DNA from 4 places in the Thalassospira sp. SN3W genome. Region 1 is predicted to be linked to each of the others. Evidence: predicted binding sites of a transcription regulator. Region 1 holds the regulator's gene; each other region holds the start of a gene.

Region 1 (4,388 bases):
GATCGGTGGCTTTTGCATCGGCCCTTTCGGTTTTGGCCTGATCAGTGACCGCGAAGACATTTCAACCGTCGCCGAGCTTGGCATTGTCTTTCTGCTGTTCATGATCGGTCTTGAATTGTCGCGCGAACGCCTGCGTGTGATTGGGGGCCGGTTCGCGACCCTTGGTTTCCTGCAGATCGGCGTCACGATGGCCGTGATGTTCGGTGTATTGCTGCTGATCAATTACGATATGCCCGCCTCCATCGTGATTGCCGGGGCGCTCGCCCTGTCATCAACAGCCATTATCCTTAAACAGCTTTCCGATGAGCGCCAGTTGCACACACGTTTCGGGCGTGCAGCCCTTGCCATCCTGCTGTTGCAGGACGTTGCGGTTGGTCCCTTCCTGATCATGGTGCAGGCCGCAGGCAATGCCGGGAGCGAAACCAGCCCCTGGATCAGCGCACTAAGCGGTGTGGGGGCGGTTGCTGTATTGTTGCTGACCGGTCGTTATCTGCTGCCACGACTGTTTCGGTATATTGCGGCCCTTAAAAACCCGGAACTTTTTGCAATCGGGACCCTGTTTGTCGTTCTGGCTGCCAGCACATTGACCGAAGCCGCGGGCCTTTCAATGGCGCTTGGTGCCTTTATCGCCGGAGTAATGTTGGCCGAAACCGAATTCCGCCATCAGATCGAAGCCGACATTTCGCCATTTCGCGGTGTTTTCCTGTCGCTGTTCTTCATGTCTGTGGGAATGTCGGTCAATGCCAATGTGGTCATCGGTCAGGCCGGAACGATCATTTTGTGGCTGATCGGGCTTCTGGTCATAAAGGCAGCGGTTCTTTTCGGATTGTCCCTGCTGATCGGCTTTAACCGGGCATCGTCAATCCGGGTCGCCATGAGCCTGGCCGCCGGTGGTGAATTCGCCTTCGTCATGCTTGCACTGGCATCGCAGAACGGGGCGGTTCCGATTGACATCGCCGTGATGCTGATCCCGGTGGTTGCGATTTCGATGGGTCTGACGCCGACTTTGATTTCGCTCGGCCATCGCATCGAACAGAAGCTTCATCCCAAGGAAACCGATCAGCTAAGCGAGATCTCGGATGAAACCGACGGCATTCAGAAACATGTTCTGGTGATTGGTTGCGGGCGCGTGGGCCGGGTTCTGGCCCGTCTGCTGCGCACCAAGGAAATCCCGTTTATCGTTCTGGAATCCGATGCCCAACAGGTTTCGCGTGGCCGAGCCGAAGGTCTGCCGGTTTATTTTGCCGATGGGTCCCGACCGGAAACATTTCGTGCCGCCCATACCGAACAGGCCCATATTGCCGCCGTTGCCATGGGCAACCCGCACGCAACGGAAAAGACCGTCGCCTTGCTGCGACAGCATTATCCGCATCTGAAAATCTTTGCCCGTGCCCAGGACATCACCCATATCGGTCCGCTGTCACGCAGTGGTGCCGATGCGGCCATCCCAGAGGTACTTGAAACCGGTTTACGCCTGTCCGATCACGTTCTGGCGGCCTGCGATATCCCGCAGGAAGATATCGATATCGAAATAGCCAAGTTCCGGCGTGCCGATATGCTGCTGATGAACGAACTTGCCCCGCGCACCGCGCGCCAAAAAACCGAAGACCAGGCACAAAAAACTGCCAAACCGGCAAAATCCAGGAAAAGCACCTGAAACGCAAAGACCCCCATCACAATAATGGGGGTCTTTCGTTTCGTCTTCCGGAATAACCGCAATCAGGCGGCTTCGACATCCAGTGCATAACCCGCGGCACGAACCGTGCGGATCACATCGCGCGTTCCCTTGACGTCATTCAATGCCTTGCGCAGACGACGAATGTGAACATCAACCGTGCGGGTTTCGACATAGATATTCGGCCCCCAAACCGCATTCAGAAGCTGCTCGCGCGAGAAAACCCGCCCCGGATGTTCCAGGAAATAACGCAGCAGACGGAATTCGGTCGGGCCAAGATGGATAGCCTTGCCGTTACGACTGACACGATGGGCGGCCAGATCCATTTCGATATCGGAATAGATCAACTGCCCTTGTGGTTGCGCCGGACCGGATCGACGCAGAAGTGCGCGAATACGAGCCAGCAATTCACCAATCGCAAACGGCTTGGTCACATAATCATCGGCCCCGGTATCAAGGCCGCGGATGCGGTCGCCTTCTTCGCCACGCGCCGTAACCATGATCACCGGCAAATCGCGGCTTTCAGGCTTCCGGCGGATCTGGCGGCAAACCTCGATCCCTGACATCACCGGCAGCATCCAGTCCAGAAGGACCAGATCGACATGGGTTTCGGCCAGAATTTTCAACGCTTCGTCACCGTCCCCGGCTTCGACAACCTGCATCCCCTCGCGTTCGAGGTTGTAGCGCAACATGGTTACGATTGCAGCTTCGTCCTCGACGATAAGAACCGTTGGGTCCATCTTCCTATGCTCCAGTGTCACTCATTCGGTTCTACGACGGCAAAGTTCGCCGCGTCATTTTTTGGCCGAGTATCCATCGGCAGGTCTTCGCCCTTGATCCGGTAATAGATCGTTTCGGCAATGTTGGTCGCATGATCGCCAATACGTTCGATATTCTTGGCGATAAACAGCAGATGGGTCGATGCCGTGATGTTACGCGGATCTTCCATCATATAGGTCAGCAGTTCACGGAACAGGGAATTGTACATATCGTCAACTTCCTGATCGCGCGCCCAGACACGCTGGGCCTTTTCCGCATCACCTTCGATATAGGCATCCAGAACGTCCTTGATGATTTCCTGGCACAGCTTGGCCATGTTCGGGATCACCTGAACCGGGCGGATCGGCGGCACCTGGTTAAGAACCTGCGCACGCTTGGCGATGTTTTTCGCCAGATCACCGATACGTTCCAGATCGTTGGACAGTTTAAGCGCGGTCACCACCTGCCGCAGGTCATCTGCCATCGGCTGACGCAGGGCCAGAAGACGTACGGCAAAATCCTGCACTTCCTGTTCCAGCGTATCGATACGGTGATCGGAAAGAATGACCTTCTCGGCCAGTTCCGAATCCCGTTTAACGATCGCACGAATGGCGGAAATCAGCTGACTTTCGGCAAGCCCGCCCATCTGCGAAATGATGTTGTTCAGACGGGTCAGTTCTTCGTCAAACGAACTGACGATATGATGTTTCTCATCGACCATCGAAAATACTCCTGCCCGGACTTAACCGAAGCGACCCGTAATGTATCCCTTGGTGCGTTCGTCCTTGGGATTGGTGAAAATCTGATCGGTTTCGCCCACTTCGACCAGCTTGCCGAGATGGAAAAACGCCGTGCGCTGCGACACGCGGGCAGCCTGCTGCATGGAGTGCGTCACGATCACAATGGTGTAGTTCGAACGAAGCTCGTCGATCAGTTCCTCGACCTTTGCGGTTGCAATCGGGTCAAGTGCCGAACACGGTTCATCCATCAGGATGACTTCGGGGCTGACGGCAACCGCACGTGCAATGCAAAGACGCTGCTGCTGCCCACCAGAAAGACCGGTTGCCGGTTCCGGCAGACGGTCTTTGACTTCTTTCAGTAGACCCGCCCGTTCAAGCGAGGTCATGACGATTTCATCGAGCTCGTCGCGCGAATTCACCAGACCGTGAATACGCGGGCCATAGGCCACGTTGTCATAAATCGACTTCGGGAACGGGTTCGGTTTCTGGAACACCATGCCAATGCGCGCGCGCAACTGAACAACGTCGATTGCCTTGTCATAGATATCACGGTCATCAAGCGTTACCTTGCCCTTGATCGTGACACCGTCAATCGTGTCATTCATGCGGTTCATGCACCGCAGGAAGGTTGATTTGCCGCAGCCCGACGGGCCGATAAGTGCTGTGACCTGGCGTTCGACAATGTCAAGATTGACATCAAAAAGCGCCTGGTTGTCGCCGTAGAAAAGATTGAGGTCACGGGCCGTCATTTTCGGGCTAGTGACTGACGGCTCTGCCGTCATTGCGCTTTGAGTTACAACAGCCATTTTACCACTTCCGTTCAAATTTCTTGCGCAGATACACGGCCAATCCGTTCATCAGGATCAGGAAGCCCAGCAAGACCATGATGGCCGCCGAAGTCTTCTCGACAAAGGCACGTTCCGGACTATCCGCCCACAGATAAATCTGCACCGGCAGAACTGTCGCCGGATCAAGTGCACCGCCCGGGATATCAACAATAAACGCCACCATACCGATCATCAGAAGCGGCGCGGTTTCCCCAAGAGCCTGCGCCATGCCGATGATGGTCCCGGTCAGAATACCGGGCATCGCCAGCGGTAACACATGATGGGTCACCGTCTGAACCGGCGACGCCCCAAGACCAAGGGCCGCCTGCCGGATCGACGGCGGCACTGCCTTGATCGCCGCACGTGATGCGATGATGATGGTCGGCA
Region 2 (4,388 bases), 2.0 Mb from region 1:
AGTATCTTTTTCAAACCGTAATCCCCCGCAGGATATAAATTGTTCCACCCTGAATGTGGATTACGGCGGGTTAAGATTACGTAAGCATCGAAGCTCAATAGACAAACAAAAACGGCCCGGAAATTTCCGGACCGTTTTTATCGTCATCAAAAGACAGAAATCAGTCTTTTTTGATTTTCGGCGGAAGCTGCACCCGCAGATGCAGTTCTTTAAGCTGACGGTCATCGACCTCGGCCGGGGCATTCATCATCAGATCCTGCGCCTGCTGGTTCAGCGGGAAGGCAATGACTTCGCGAATGTTCGGCTCGTCAGCCAGAAGCATCACAATACGGTCAACACCCGGGGCCGAACCACCGTGCGGCGGGGCGCCGAATTTGAACGCGTTGATCATGCCGCCAAAGCGGTCATCAACGACTTCCTTGCCATAACCGGCAATCTCGAACGCCTTGTACATGATGTCCGGGCGGTGGTTACGAATGGCACCGGACGACAGTTCGATACCGTTACACACGATGTCATACTGCCACGCCTTGATATCAAGCGGGTTCATGGTTTCAAGGGCTTCAAGACCGCCTTGCGGCATCGAGAACGGGTTGTGGCTGAATTCGATCTTGCCGTCGTCGTCTTCCTCGTACATCGGGAAATCAACGATCCAGCAGAATTTGAACATGCCGTCTTCACGAAGACCCAGTTCATCGCAAACCTTGTCGCGCGACTTGCCGGCAAATTTGGCTGCTGCCAGTTCCTTGTCACAGGCAAAGAAGACCGCATCGCCATTGGCAACGCCGGTAACTTCCTTGATCTTTGCGATGCGTTCGGCATCAAGATTTTTGGCAATCGGGCCTTTGGCTTCGCCGTTTTCATCGTAAACGATGTAACCAAGACCGGCGGCCCCTTCTTCGCGGGCCCAGGCATTGAGCTTGTCAAAGAAGCTGCGCGGGCGGCCAGCGGCCCCCGGTGCCGGAATGGCGCGAACCACCGAACCCTTTTCGATGTTCGAGGCAAAGATGCCGAAATTCGAACCGCGGAAGGCTTCGGTCACGTCAGACAGGATGATCGGGTTGCGAAGGTCGGGTTTGTCCGAGCCGTATTTCGCCATCGATTCATCAAACGGAATGCGCGGGAACGGAAGCGGCGTTACGTCACGACCACCGCCGAATTCGACGAAGATGTCATGAAGAACCGGCTCGATCGCGTCAAACACATCGTCCTGAGTGGCAAAGGCCATCTCGAAGTCGAGCTGATAGAACTCGCCCGGGGAGCGGTCGGCACGGGCGTCTTCATCGCGGAAGCACGGTGCGATCTGGAAATAACGGTCAAAGCCCGAAACCATCAGTAGCTGTTTGAACTGCTGGGGGGCCTGCGGCAGGGCATAAAACTTGCCCGGATGCATGCGCGACGGTACGAGGAAGTCACGCGCACCTTCCGGCGAGCTTGCCGTCAGGATCGGGGTCTGGATTTCCAAAAATCCCTGTGCGGTCATTTTCTGACGCATCGCCGAAATCACGCGCGAGCGCAGAACGATGTTCGAATGAACACTTTCGCGACGCAGATCAAGGTAACGGTGACGCAGGCGGATTTCCTCGCCATATTCGGCATCGCCAAAGACCGGCATCGGCAGCACGTCGGCCGACGACTGGACTTCGATGTTCGATGCATAAACCTCGATCTCGCCGGTCGGCAGGTTCGGGTTGACGGTTTCGGCGGTACGTTTGACGACCTTGCCGTCCACCGTGATCACACTTTCGGCGCGCGACTTTTCAAGAACCGCGAAAAGCGGGCTTGAAATATCGATCACGATCTGGGTGATGCCGTAATGGTCGCGCAAATCGACAAACAGAAGGTTGCCGTGGTCGCGCTTGCGGTGGATCCAGCCGGACAGGCGCACTTCCGCATCGGCGTCAGAGGCGCGCAACGCATTACAATTGTGTGAACGATAAGGATGCATGGTCTTTCCAGGTTGCTTTGTATGCTTGGTATTTTGGGCCACAAATTTGGCGCAAAGGTGCATGGCTGCACCGCGCTGTCAAACAAAAAAGCACCGCAATCCAGCCACCCCGGTCAATTCGGGGGGCTTAAATCGGGTGATCTGTCTGTTTGCGCGACGCGGCGCTTGAAATTCTGCGGTATAAAACGCTGCCAAAGCCCCGCCGTCAAGTGCCCGTCGCAATGGTCTGCATTGCGGGCCGGAATTTCAGGTCGGCGGCGCACCGATCCCCTGCAAATCCTTGACCTTTACAAAGCGAATCAGGCGCCCGGCTTCAAACCGAACGTCCGCCCAATGATCAACATCAAATTCATACTGGCAAAGACCGCAGGTCGGATATTTACGGTTCATTTCCAGCAATGCCTCGCCATCGCCCTCGCCAAACAGCCGGGCGGCGAAATCGGCAAGTCCCGGATTATGGCCGATCATCATCACACAGCGGGCCTCGTCATGGGTGTGCCCAAGGCTTTCAAGCAGCACGGCCTCGTTCGCCATATAAAGGTCTTCGCTGTAGATCACGTCGGATGCACTGGCAAAATCGCGCCCCAGCAGGGTTAATGTCTGCACCGTACGTTCCGCGGTTGAACACCAGATCAGATCGGGCACCAGCCCCTGTTCATGCAAATAGCGCCCCATCACCGGGGCCGCCTTTTCGCCGCGCCGGTTCAGTTCCCGGTCGTGATCGGATCGGGACGGATCGGTCCAGCTTGATTTTGCATGCCTGAGCAGAAGCAATGTCTTCATAAAATCGGGTATCCGGTGATCTTAAGGAAAGCAGACTTTTGCATGCCACATCGGGCGCTGTGAAGCCACCAAGAAAACTGACTTAAAAATTTAAGAAAATTGCACCCCGACAAGCAGTTATCCTATACTCCAATCGCAACCGGGACCTGTCGCTTTATTTCAAGGACACAAACCCACTTTCGCAGGAGGCACAGCGTGACCCACGCCGCCGTTATTCAATCAAGCGCCATCACACTTGATTCGGACAAGCGCTTTATAAACCGCGAACTTTCGTGGCTGGCCTTTAACGGCCGCGTCCTTGAAGAGGCCCAGAACAAACGGCATCCGTTGCTGGAACGCTTGCGGTTCCTGTCGATTTCCGCCAGCAACCTTGACGAATTCTATATGGTGCGCGTTGCAGGTCTGGTCGGGCAACTGCGTGCGGGCATGACCAAGGTCAGCCAGGATGGCATGAGCCCGTCCGAGCAGCTGCGCGCCATCACATATGATGCCAGCCAGTTGATGCAGGATCAGCAGCGCATCTGGCAGCAGCTTAGCAGCGAGATGGACAAGCACGGGATTTCGGTGATCAGACCGGATGATTTGACCCAGACCGACCGCAAATGGCTTGATGGCTATTTCATGCGCGAAATCTTCCCGACCTTAACGCCGCTTGCCATTGATCCGTCCCATCCCTTCCCGTTCATTCCGAACCTTGGCTTTGCGATTGTCATGCAGCTGTTTGACCCGGCGGATGGTCACAACATGCGCGGGCTGATCCCGGTACCGCCGAAAATCGGCCGTTTCCTGCGCATGCCGGGCCGGACCGAACGGTATCTGCCGCTGGAACAGGCGATTGTCCTTTACCTTAACAAGCTGTTCCCCGGTTTCGACATGATCGAACACGGCCTGTTCCGTGTTATCCGTGACTCGGACGTTGAAATCGAAGAAGAAGCCGAAGATCTGGTGCGCGTTTTCAAGACCGCGCTGAAACGTCGTCGCCGCGGCAGCATCATCCGGCTTAAAGTCAATGCCGAGATGCCAGAAGACCTTCTGGATTTCGTGGTCGACGAACTTTCTGTCGCCCCCGAAGAAGTCGTCAAGGTCGACGGGCTTGTCGGGCTTGTCGATGTCAAACAGCTGATCGATTCCGATCTGCATCATGATCTACTGTTCCCGCCCTATGGCGCGCGTTATCCTGAACGGGTGCGCGACTTTGGCGGCGATTGCTTTGCCGCGATCAGCAAAAAGGATCTGGTGGTTCACCACCCGTTCGAGGATTTCGACGTCGTCGTGCAGTTCCTGTTGCAGGCTGCGCGTGACCCCGAAGTCGTCACCATCAAGCAGACCCTTTATCGCACATCGGAAAACAGCCCGATCGTCAAGGCCCTGATTGCGGCTGCCGAAGCGGGCAAATCGGTAACGGCGATGGTGGAGCTCAAGGCCCGCTTTGACGAGGAAGCCAACCTGCGCTGGGCGGCCGATCTTGAACGTGCCGGTTGTCAGGTGGTCTATGGCTTCCTTGACTGGAAAACGCATGCCAAGGTGTCACTGGTGGTCAGGCGCGAAAGCCACGGGCTTCGGACCTATGTCCATTTCGGGACCGGCAACTATCACCCGATCACTGCGAAATTCTATACCGATATTTCGTTCTTCTCGTGCGATCCGGCATTGGGTC
Region 3 (4,388 bases), 870 kb from region 1:
CGGTCCAAGACCAACCGCGACAACAAACAGCATGGCAAAAACCATTTCATTGATCGCGCGGAAGGAATCCATCAGGCGGCGTACCGGCTGATAAACCCAGAACGGAACGATGTTTTCAGAAGACAGAATGCCAAACGGGATCGAACAGATAATAGCAAGCGCCGTACCCCAGATCGCAATCTGGATGGTGATCCACATTTCGCTGACATAGGTTTTCCACATCAGGAAATCCGGCGGGAAAAAGCCATCGGCAAAATCGACCATGTTGCCACTGTTTTCCACCAGCGCCATCGGACGCATATCCGCGCCTTCCCAGGACCAGGCCAGAAGACCCATGATGATGGTCCATAAAAGAATATTGGCAGCGGATCGTTTCAGATCGCGTGGCGGAAGTTCCGCCGGTGCCGCCGCGGCAGAAGAAATACTGCTGTTCATGGTGTTAATCCCGGATGGTAAAAAAGCAAACAGGGAGCCCGCATGCGGGCCCCCTGCCATAAAACCGGTTACTCGTAAGAAACCAGAATGTCGAGTTCGGCCAGTTTCATGTCGATCTCGGCAATGCGGGCAGCTTTTTCATCCGCCGACAATTCTGCCGTGTTCTCGATTTTCAGCTTGTTTTTATACAGTTCAAGCTGACGGATCGGGTAAAGCTGCGCATTGCTGCTTTCCATGAACTTGCCCATGCCGTCCTGAATGCCGCCAAGAACCTTGTTGGCTTCTTCAACATTGCCCAGGCGACCATAACCAAGGAAGAACGCCTTGATTTCGGATTTCAGTTCGCGCGACATATCCTTGCGATAAACCATCGGATCAGACGGGATCAGCGGCGAGGTCCAGATAACCTTGACCTTGTCGGTGATTTCCGGCTTGACCATCTGGGTGCGCGCAAGTTGTTCGGAATTGTTGGCTGCAACATCAACCTGATTATTGGCAGTCGCCATCAGGTTGGTTTCGTGGTTGGCATTGCGAACGGTTTTGAAGCAGTTTTTCGGATCAACGCCGTTCTGCGCAAAGACGTAATAGGTCGGAACCAGGAAGCCGGAGGTCGAGTTCGGATCACCGATACCGAAGTTAAGCGTGCCGTCGCATTTCAGCATATCGGCAAGCGTGTTGAGCTTGTCGTTATCGGCCTGGGTGATGATGTGGGAATAATAGCCGTTCGTACCATCGCTTTTGGACGTCTGGACGAAAACTTCGCCGCCCGCACGATCAACGGCTTCCATCGCCGACTTGTTACCGAACCAGCCAACGTGAACCTTGCCAAAACGCATGCCTTCGATGATCCCGGCATAATCCGGCGCGAAGAATGCTTCGACATCCTTGCCAAGGGCTTCTTCCAAATCCTCGATCAACGGCTGCCACTGGGCTTTCAGGTTCGAGCTGGATTCAGTTGAGATAAAGCCGAAAACGATGGTTTCCGGGTCTTTTTCAAGCGGCTTGAATTCGACATCGGCATAGGCCACGCCGGTTACGAGCATGCTGGCAGCAAGGGCTGCGGATGCAATTGTCTTGCGGATCATGGGAAGTCCCCCGTCAGGTTGGTTGGTAGAGGTGAAATAAAAAGAGGTAAGGCAGAGAGGAATCGTCCTGATCTAGCTTGAAGCGAACGCCAGATCCTTCTCCGCAACCCTGCTCTTGGCCGGAACTTGATCCGGGGCAGGTGCGAAAAGCTCGGAAGAATATTCGCCGTAAAGTTCGCGCAGGAATTCCGGCGTCAGTTCGGTGGATGGGCCGTCAAAAACGACTTCGCCATCGCGCATCGCAATCGTGCGCGCACAATAATCACGGGCATAATCGACCTGATGCAGCGATACGATCACGGTGACATTGTCTTCGCGATTGACCCGATCAAGCGTATTCATCACCTTGCGTGATGACGCCGGATCAAGCGATGCAATCGGCTCATCGGCCAGAATAAGGCGTGCACCCTGTGTGATCGTGCGCGCAATCGCGGCACGCTGCTGCTGCCCGCCCGAAAGGTTGCGGGCTTTCTTTGTCGCATGACCATCGATACCGACACGCTTTAACGCGGTCATTGCCCGCATGCGCTCGGCCTTGGTGAACAGGCATAACGACCCACGCCATGCCGGCACCCGGCCCAGCATCCCGGTCAGAACATTGGTCAGAACCGTCAGGCGGCTGACCAGATTGAATTGCTGAAACACAACACCAATATCGGCCCGCACCTTGCGCGCACCCCTTGCAATACGGCCGTTCTGCTGGATGACTTCACCGAATACTTCGATCTTGCCACCATCGCGATCCCCGCGCAGCAAACCGGCAATATGACGGATCAGGGTGGATTTACCCGAACCGGACGCCCCGATCAGCGCGACCATCTCGCCCTCGCGGACCTGTAAACTGACATTGTTCAATGCCCGTTTATCGCGCGAGAAGCTCTTGTTCAGTCCGGAAATATCTACGACCAGCATTAAAGTCCGCCTGCTTGTGTTTCGCTGGTCAAGAAGCTACGCACAAACCGCGACTCTATGGTGACGATGATGTTACAGTTCGATGATTACGACGCCTTCATTTCACCGACAACAATCAAACTTGTCTATACATCAATATATTCTTCAAATAAAAAAATGTTCGTCCAAGAAATGGCAGTGTAATAATTCAATTATTACTTGTGACCACGTTCACAAATAGCGATACAGGCGAGCCAGATCACGAAAAACCCCGACAGAAAGAAACTGCCGGGGTCTTATATTCCGCCTGATCGCGTATGGATTTACTTGATCGCCTCAATCGCGGCGATGACATCATCTTCGATATCAAGCCCCTGAATTTCCGCATCCCGCCGCGCATTCTGCCCGCGCCGCCCCGGCAACCGCACGGCTTCCTCAAGCGCGATTTCATCTGCGATATAGCGCAAATGATCAAGTATCCCCGCCCCACCGACTGCAACCGGATCAATGGCAATCACCAGCTGGCCCAATGCGGGCGGCGCACCCTTGTCATCAAAAAGCGACGATGACTGATGCCCGAATTGCGCACCGGTCAACCCCGCGGCCAGCATTTCGACCATCATGGCAAGTGCCGCACCCTTGACCCCGCCTGCCGGAACCATCGTGCCTTCAAGCGCCCTGACCGCATCCGTCGTCGGATTGCCGTCTGCATCCAATGCCCAGTCATCGGGGATCGGAACCCCTTTCTGCTTGGCCGCCATGATCTTGCCGCGCGCAACCTTAGACAATGCCAGATCAATCACGATCGGATCGCCATCGCCGATCGGGGTGGCAAAGGCAATCGGGTTGGTGCCAAACATCGGGCGGCGACCACCCCAGGGCGCCATCGCGGCCGGGGCATTGGCAAACATCATCGCCGCCAGCCCCGCCTCGGCCAGTCTTTCCACGGTAAGTCCCATCACCCCGGCATGGTGGGATTTATGGATTGCCGCCACCGCAATCCCCTGCGCACGCGCGATATCGGGCAATCTTTCGATCATCAGGTCAAGTGCCGGATAGGCAAAGCCGAACTGCGCATCAATCCGCAACACGGCGGGAAACGGCTGATCAGCAACCGGTTTGGCAAACCCGTCCACCTTGCCTGCACGGGCCTGCGCGGCATAGGCCGGAACGCGGCGCAAACCGTGCCCGCCCTGGCCTGCGGCCTCGGCCGTGATCAGGGCGGTTGCCACCGATCTGGCATTGTCGGGATCAACCTTGCAACGCAGCAGGATATCACACACAAGCGCATGTGCGTCAGACAGGGAAAGCTTCATGATGGTGACCTTAAGATGGTGGCGGGCCCGGATACCATAGCCCCCGGCACCGCCAAGCGCAAAGGTCTTGTGCACCGCAACCCTGCCAACCCCTTATGACACCACTATAAAATCGCACCGTGCCCCTGCTAAAATTTCGCCGCAAAGTCGTATGAGTATCCCGGCATGGTTCATGCTGCCCGAAACACGGCATTCAGACCCGGACAGCCTCCAAACACAGGATATTTCCAATGCGCAAAGCAACCTCTTTAACCTTCGCCGCATTTGGCATCGCCAGCAGCCTGTGGCTTGCCGGTTGTGCAGCCACGACCAAACCGGCCGAGGAAAAATCCCCCGCCGACTGGTCGGCCATCGCGGATCGCGACTGGCAATTGATGCGGATAGAGGCCAAAGACAAAACCCTGATGCCAATGACGCCGATCCTCGCCAGTGTGAATTTCACCAAGGACGGTAAGGTTGCCGGATCGACCGGTTGCAACCGCTATTTCGGGAATTACACCCGAAATGACACCGCCCTTGATGTCTCCCCGCTTGGCAGCACCAAAATGATGTGCATGGAAAATGCGATGGAGATCGAAGACGCCTTCATCGCCGCCATGTCCGATGTCAAAGGCTGGAAATTGCAGGAAGACGACCTGCTGCTGGTCGATGGCAGCAACAA
Region 4 (4,388 bases), 1.3 Mb from region 1:
TCCTTATGCGCCTTTTTGGCGACGGCGGCGGCATTGTCGTAACCGATATGCGGTGCCAGGGCCGTCACCAGCATCAGGCTTTGTTCGACATAGTGATCGATTTTTTCCTGATCGGCTTCAAGACCGACAACGCAGTTATCGGCAAAGCTGACCGAGGCATCGGCAATCAGACGGATCGATTGCAGCAGGTTATAAATGATCACCGGCTTGAACACGTTCAGATCAAGATGACCGTTTGAACCGCCGACCGTCACCGCAACATGGTTGCCGATGACCTGGGCACAGACCATGGTCAGGGCTTCGGCCTGGGTCGGGTTGACCTTGCCCGGCATGATCGATGATCCCGGCTCGTTCGCGGGCAGCACCAGTTCACCAAGCCCGCAACGCGGACCGGAACCCAGCAGGCGGATATCATTGCCGATCTTCATCAGCGACGTCGCCAGCACGTTCAGCACACCCGACATCTCGACACAGGCATCATGGGCGGCAAGGGCTTCGAACTTGTTGGCCGCCGTTTCGAATTTCAGGCCGGTGATATCGGATACCTGTTTGGCAAATTCGACGTCAAAGCCCTTTGGCGCGTTAAGGCCGGTGCCAAGGGCAGTACCACCCTGTGCCAGTTTGCGAAGCCGCACCAGCGCATCATCAATGCGATCAAGGCCAAGGGCGATCTGGGCGGCATAACCCGAAAATTCCTGCCCCAGGGTCAGCGGCACGGCATCCTGCATATGGGTGCGGCCAATTTTAACGATATCGGCAAAGGCTTCGACCTTGGCATCCAGCGCGCTTCGAAGGTGGGCAAGGGCCGGTTTCAGGTTTTCTTCGATCTCGACCACGGCGGCGATATGCATGGCCGCCGGGAAACTGTCATTGGACGACTGCCCGCGATTGACATGGTCGTTGGGATGAACCGGATCGCGTTTGCCCATCGGCTTGCCAAGGATTTCACACGCACGGTTGGCGATGACCTCGTTGGCATTCATGTTGGTCTGGGTACCACTGCCGGTCTGCCAGACGACAAGCGGGAAGTGATCAAGCAGCTTGCCATCGGCGACTTCGCGCGCGGCGGCCTCGATGGCTTTGGAAAGGTCTGCATCCAGATTGCCAAGGGCAACATTGGCGCGTGCAGCCGCAAGTTTCTGGATACCGAATGCCCGGATCAGCGCATCGGGCATCCGTTCGCCCCCAATGCGGAAATTCTGTTTTGATCGCTGGGTCTGCGCCCCCCAATACCGGTCCGCGGGCACATCGATGCTGCCCATGGTGTCCTGTTCGGTGCGGGTGGTCACTGGATTGGTCACGATAGAAATCCTCCGTGTCAGAAAACATACTGACCGGGGCGGGAACCCGGCTGGCAATTATCTTTTGCCGTTCCCGAATATGGGCGCAAATGATCGTTCGCGCAAAGTCACTGTGTTGAAAAAATGCAGTTTTATCGTCAGCGATAAAATATCAGCCGGCGATTGCCCCCTGATCTGCGGAAACATTGTCCTGCCATGCGACAATCTGAACGCCGATGCGATCCAGATGGGACAGCAGTTTTTCAGGCGGCAAACGATCCGTGATCACCCCGGTCAGGGCTTCAAGCGGTGCGATGTTTTCAAGGTAACGCTGATCAAATTTGGTGTGATCGACCATCAGCCAGGTTTCATCGGACCGTTCCATCATCGCGCGTTTGACCGCGACCGCACGACGGTTAACGTCACTGAACCCCTGCCAAGCAACGCCCGATGCACCGATAAAGGCCTTGTTGGCGTGGAAACGACGCAGGAATTCGACAGTATCATTGCCGTAGACCGCATTTTCACGCGGATCGAACTGCCCCGGACACATGATGACATCGTCAATAACCGCCTGTTCGCCCATGCCGTGCACCACCGCATAGCAATTGGTCAGAACCGTGCGCCGCAATGCGCCGGGGTTCTGGGCCATATAGGGGGCAAGCTGGCTGACCGTGGACCCGGCATCGATCATGATCACATCGCCCGGCCGGATCATGTTGCCCGCCATGATACCGATCCGTTCGAACCCGGCAACCGCGGTCATCTGGCGCTGGGCCAGATCGGGCTGATGGCCCATTGGCTGCGCGGATGCACCGCCAAATTCGCGCTTGATCAGGCCATCGTCGCTTAGAGCGTCGAGATCACGGCGAATTGTTTCAGTTGCCACATCGAATCGTTCCGCCAATGTGGCAACTCTCACATGCGGATGAATTTGCAGTTCCTGAAGAATGCGCTGCTGCCGTTCCTTTTTTCCGATACGCAAAGAGCCTCTCTCCCCTGAATAGCCTAGCCCGCACCACTTTTGGATAAGGTTAGCAGTTATTTTTGTAACCGATTGTTACAGTTTTATGTTGCTTTTCAAACTTTTTGCCACTTTATAATGTTGATAAAAGCAACAACAAAAACAACAAAACCACATTTAAAACCGGCATTAAGCCCGCGTTTACAGGGAAGAAAGGTTCTGTCTCATGTTTTCACATGCGAAAAAAATGGACATTTTGAAAGTTTCTACGCTGCTTGCCGCCATCGGCATGATGAGCTTTGGCAGCAGCACGGCATTTGCACAGGCCGATGATTGCATCGCACGTGGCGATCTTGATCAGATGTATTGCGACATGGATGGCGATCTGGTTGCCGATGCACCGCCCGCCGACCAGCAGGTTGACCCGGACACCCTCGTGTTTGCCTATACCCCGGTCGAAGACCCGGCGGTTTATGCCGATATCTGGGAGCCGTTCCTTGAACATCTTGAAAAAGTGACCGGCAAGGACGTTCACTTCTTTGCGGTTCAGTCGAACTCCGCCGAAGTCGAAGCCATGCGTAGCGGCCGTCTGCATGTTGCCGGTTTCTCGACCGGTCCGACCCCGTTTGCGGTCAACCTTGCCGGTGCGGTTCCGTTCGCATTGATGGGTGGCGATGATGGCCGTTTCGGTTACACGCTGCAGCTTTATACCCGCGTTGACAGCGGCATCGACAAGATCGAGGACCTGAAGGGCAAGCGCGTTGCGCACACCTCGCCGACCTCGAACTCGGGCAACCTTGCACCGCGCGCACTGCTTCCGGGTCAGGGCATCGTTCCGGAACAGGATTACGAAGTCGTCTATTCCGGTTCGCACGATCAGTCGATCCTTGGCGTTGTTGCCGGTGACTATGACGCAGCCCCGGTTGCATCCGAAGTCGTCGAACGCATGGTCCAGCGCGACCTTTACGATCCGAACGAAGTCAAAATCATCTATGAAAGCAAGCCTTTCCCGACCACTTCGTTCAACTATGCCTATAACCTGAAGCCGGAACTGATCGAAAAGATCAAGGAAGCCTTCTTTACCTTCGACATGAAGGGCACCGCCCTTGGCGAAGAATTCAAAGGCGTATCGAAATTCGTTCCTGTCACCTACCAGAAAGACTGGGACGTTATTCGTGAAATCCAGGCTGCCAACGGCGTGAAATACACCCCGGACAACCTGAAGTAATCCCTTCTTTCAAACTGCTTCTGCCGGGATCGGTTTTCGATCCCGGTAGTCTTTTTTCAAGGTATCGTGATGCTGCGTATCAAAGATCTGGTCAAACGCTATGGCAAGGATGAGGCTGTTCTGAAGGACCTGAACCTTGAGGTTCCCGGCGAAAGCGTCGTTGCCATCATTGGGGCATCGGGTGCGGGTAAAAGCACGCTTTTGCGCTGTATTAACCGCCTGGTCGAACCGACATCGGGCTCGATTGACCTTAACGGCACCGAACTTACGACTTTGTCGGGTGGCGAGTTGCGTCTGGCGCGTCGTCGTATCGGCATGATTTTTCAGGGTTTTAACCTGATCAACCGTTTGACGGTGATGGAAAATGTTCTGTCGGGACGGTTGGGATATGTCCCGACCTGGCGCGCCATGACGCGCAATTTCCCCCAAAGCGACATTGATCGTGCGTTTCAATTGATGGAACGTGTCGGCATTGCCCATTATGCCAACAAACGCGCCGATGAATTATCGGGTGGCGAACGCCAGCGCGTCGGCGTCGTTCGTGCCTTGATGCAGGAACCTGAAATCCTGCTGGCCGATGAACCGACCGCGTCGCTAGACCCCAAAACATCCCGACAGATCATGGAATTGCTGCGTGCGCTTGCATCCGAGCTGCACCTGCCGGTTCTGATCAATATCCACAATGTCACCGAGGCCAAGGAATATACCCAGCGCATCGTCGGCATGCGGTTTGGTCGCATCATCTTTGACAGCGTTCCGACCGACCTTACCCAGGATGCCATGGATGAAATCTATGCCGGGGTGCCCGCAGAAGAACGCGGCGAAACCGGTGATGTGGAATCCCTGCGCGAGGTGGTATCGCAATGACCAGCTCCGTTGAAAAAACAACGGGCCATCGCACTTGGAAAAAGCCGCC

Evidence for each region. The regulator PhoB, encoded in region 1, activates phosphate uptake and scavenging genes when phosphate is short. The targets are predictions, from matches to a motif close to TNTCATAAAACTGTCA.
Region 2: P8T57_RS16020 (RNA degradosome polyphosphate kinase) is a predicted target of PhoB. The motif match lies at 2,810-2,825, and genes of this name have one in related genera.
Region 3: phnC (phosphonate ABC transporter ATP-binding protein) is a predicted target of PhoB. The motif match lies at 2,505-2,520, and genes of this name have one in related genera.
Region 4: phnD (phosphate/phosphite/phosphonate ABC transporter substrate-binding protein) is a predicted target of PhoB. The motif match lies at 2,341-2,356, and genes of this name have one in related genera.

The regions. Positions count from the first base shown of each region.
Region 1 is NZ_CP121124.1:1,469,566-1,473,953, forward strand. Features, by position in the region: gene P8T57_RS06605 (cation:proton antiporter) at 1-1,657, shown strand, start outside; gene phoB (phosphate regulon transcriptional regulator PhoB) at 1,720-2,415, opposite strand; gene phoU (phosphate signaling complex protein PhoU) at 2,433-3,155, opposite strand; gene pstB (phosphate ABC transporter ATP-binding protein PstB) at 3,177-3,980, opposite strand; gene pstA (phosphate ABC transporter permease PstA) at 3,982-4,388, opposite strand, start outside.
Region 2 is NZ_CP121124.1:3,500,044-3,504,431, reverse strand. Features, by position in the region: gene P8T57_RS16035 (SPOR domain-containing protein) at 1-14, opposite strand, end outside; gene aspS (aspartate--tRNA ligase) at 161-1,948, opposite strand; gene P8T57_RS16025 (histidine phosphatase family protein) at 2,195-2,731, opposite strand; gene P8T57_RS16020 (RNA degradosome polyphosphate kinase) at 2,927-4,388, shown strand, end outside.
Region 3 is NZ_CP121124.1:2,338,668-2,343,055, reverse strand. Features, by position in the region: gene phnE (phosphonate ABC transporter, permease protein PhnE) at 1-435, opposite strand, end outside; gene phnD (phosphonate ABC transporter substrate-binding protein) at 504-1,520, opposite strand; gene phnC (phosphonate ABC transporter ATP-binding protein) at 1,593-2,432, opposite strand; gene P8T57_RS10500 (Ldh family oxidoreductase) at 2,735-3,802, opposite strand; gene P8T57_RS10495 (META domain-containing protein) at 3,958-4,388, shown strand, end outside.
Region 4 is NZ_CP121124.1:2,816,826-2,821,213, reverse strand. Features, by position in the region: gene fumC (class II fumarate hydratase) at 1-1,301, opposite strand, end outside; gene P8T57_RS12685 (DeoR/GlpR family DNA-binding transcription regulator) at 1,453-2,265, opposite strand; gene phnD (phosphate/phosphite/phosphonate ABC transporter substrate-binding protein) at 2,492-3,472, shown strand; gene phnC (phosphonate ABC transporter ATP-binding protein) at 3,542-4,339, shown strand; gene phnE (phosphonate ABC transporter, permease protein PhnE) at 4,336-4,388, shown strand, end outside.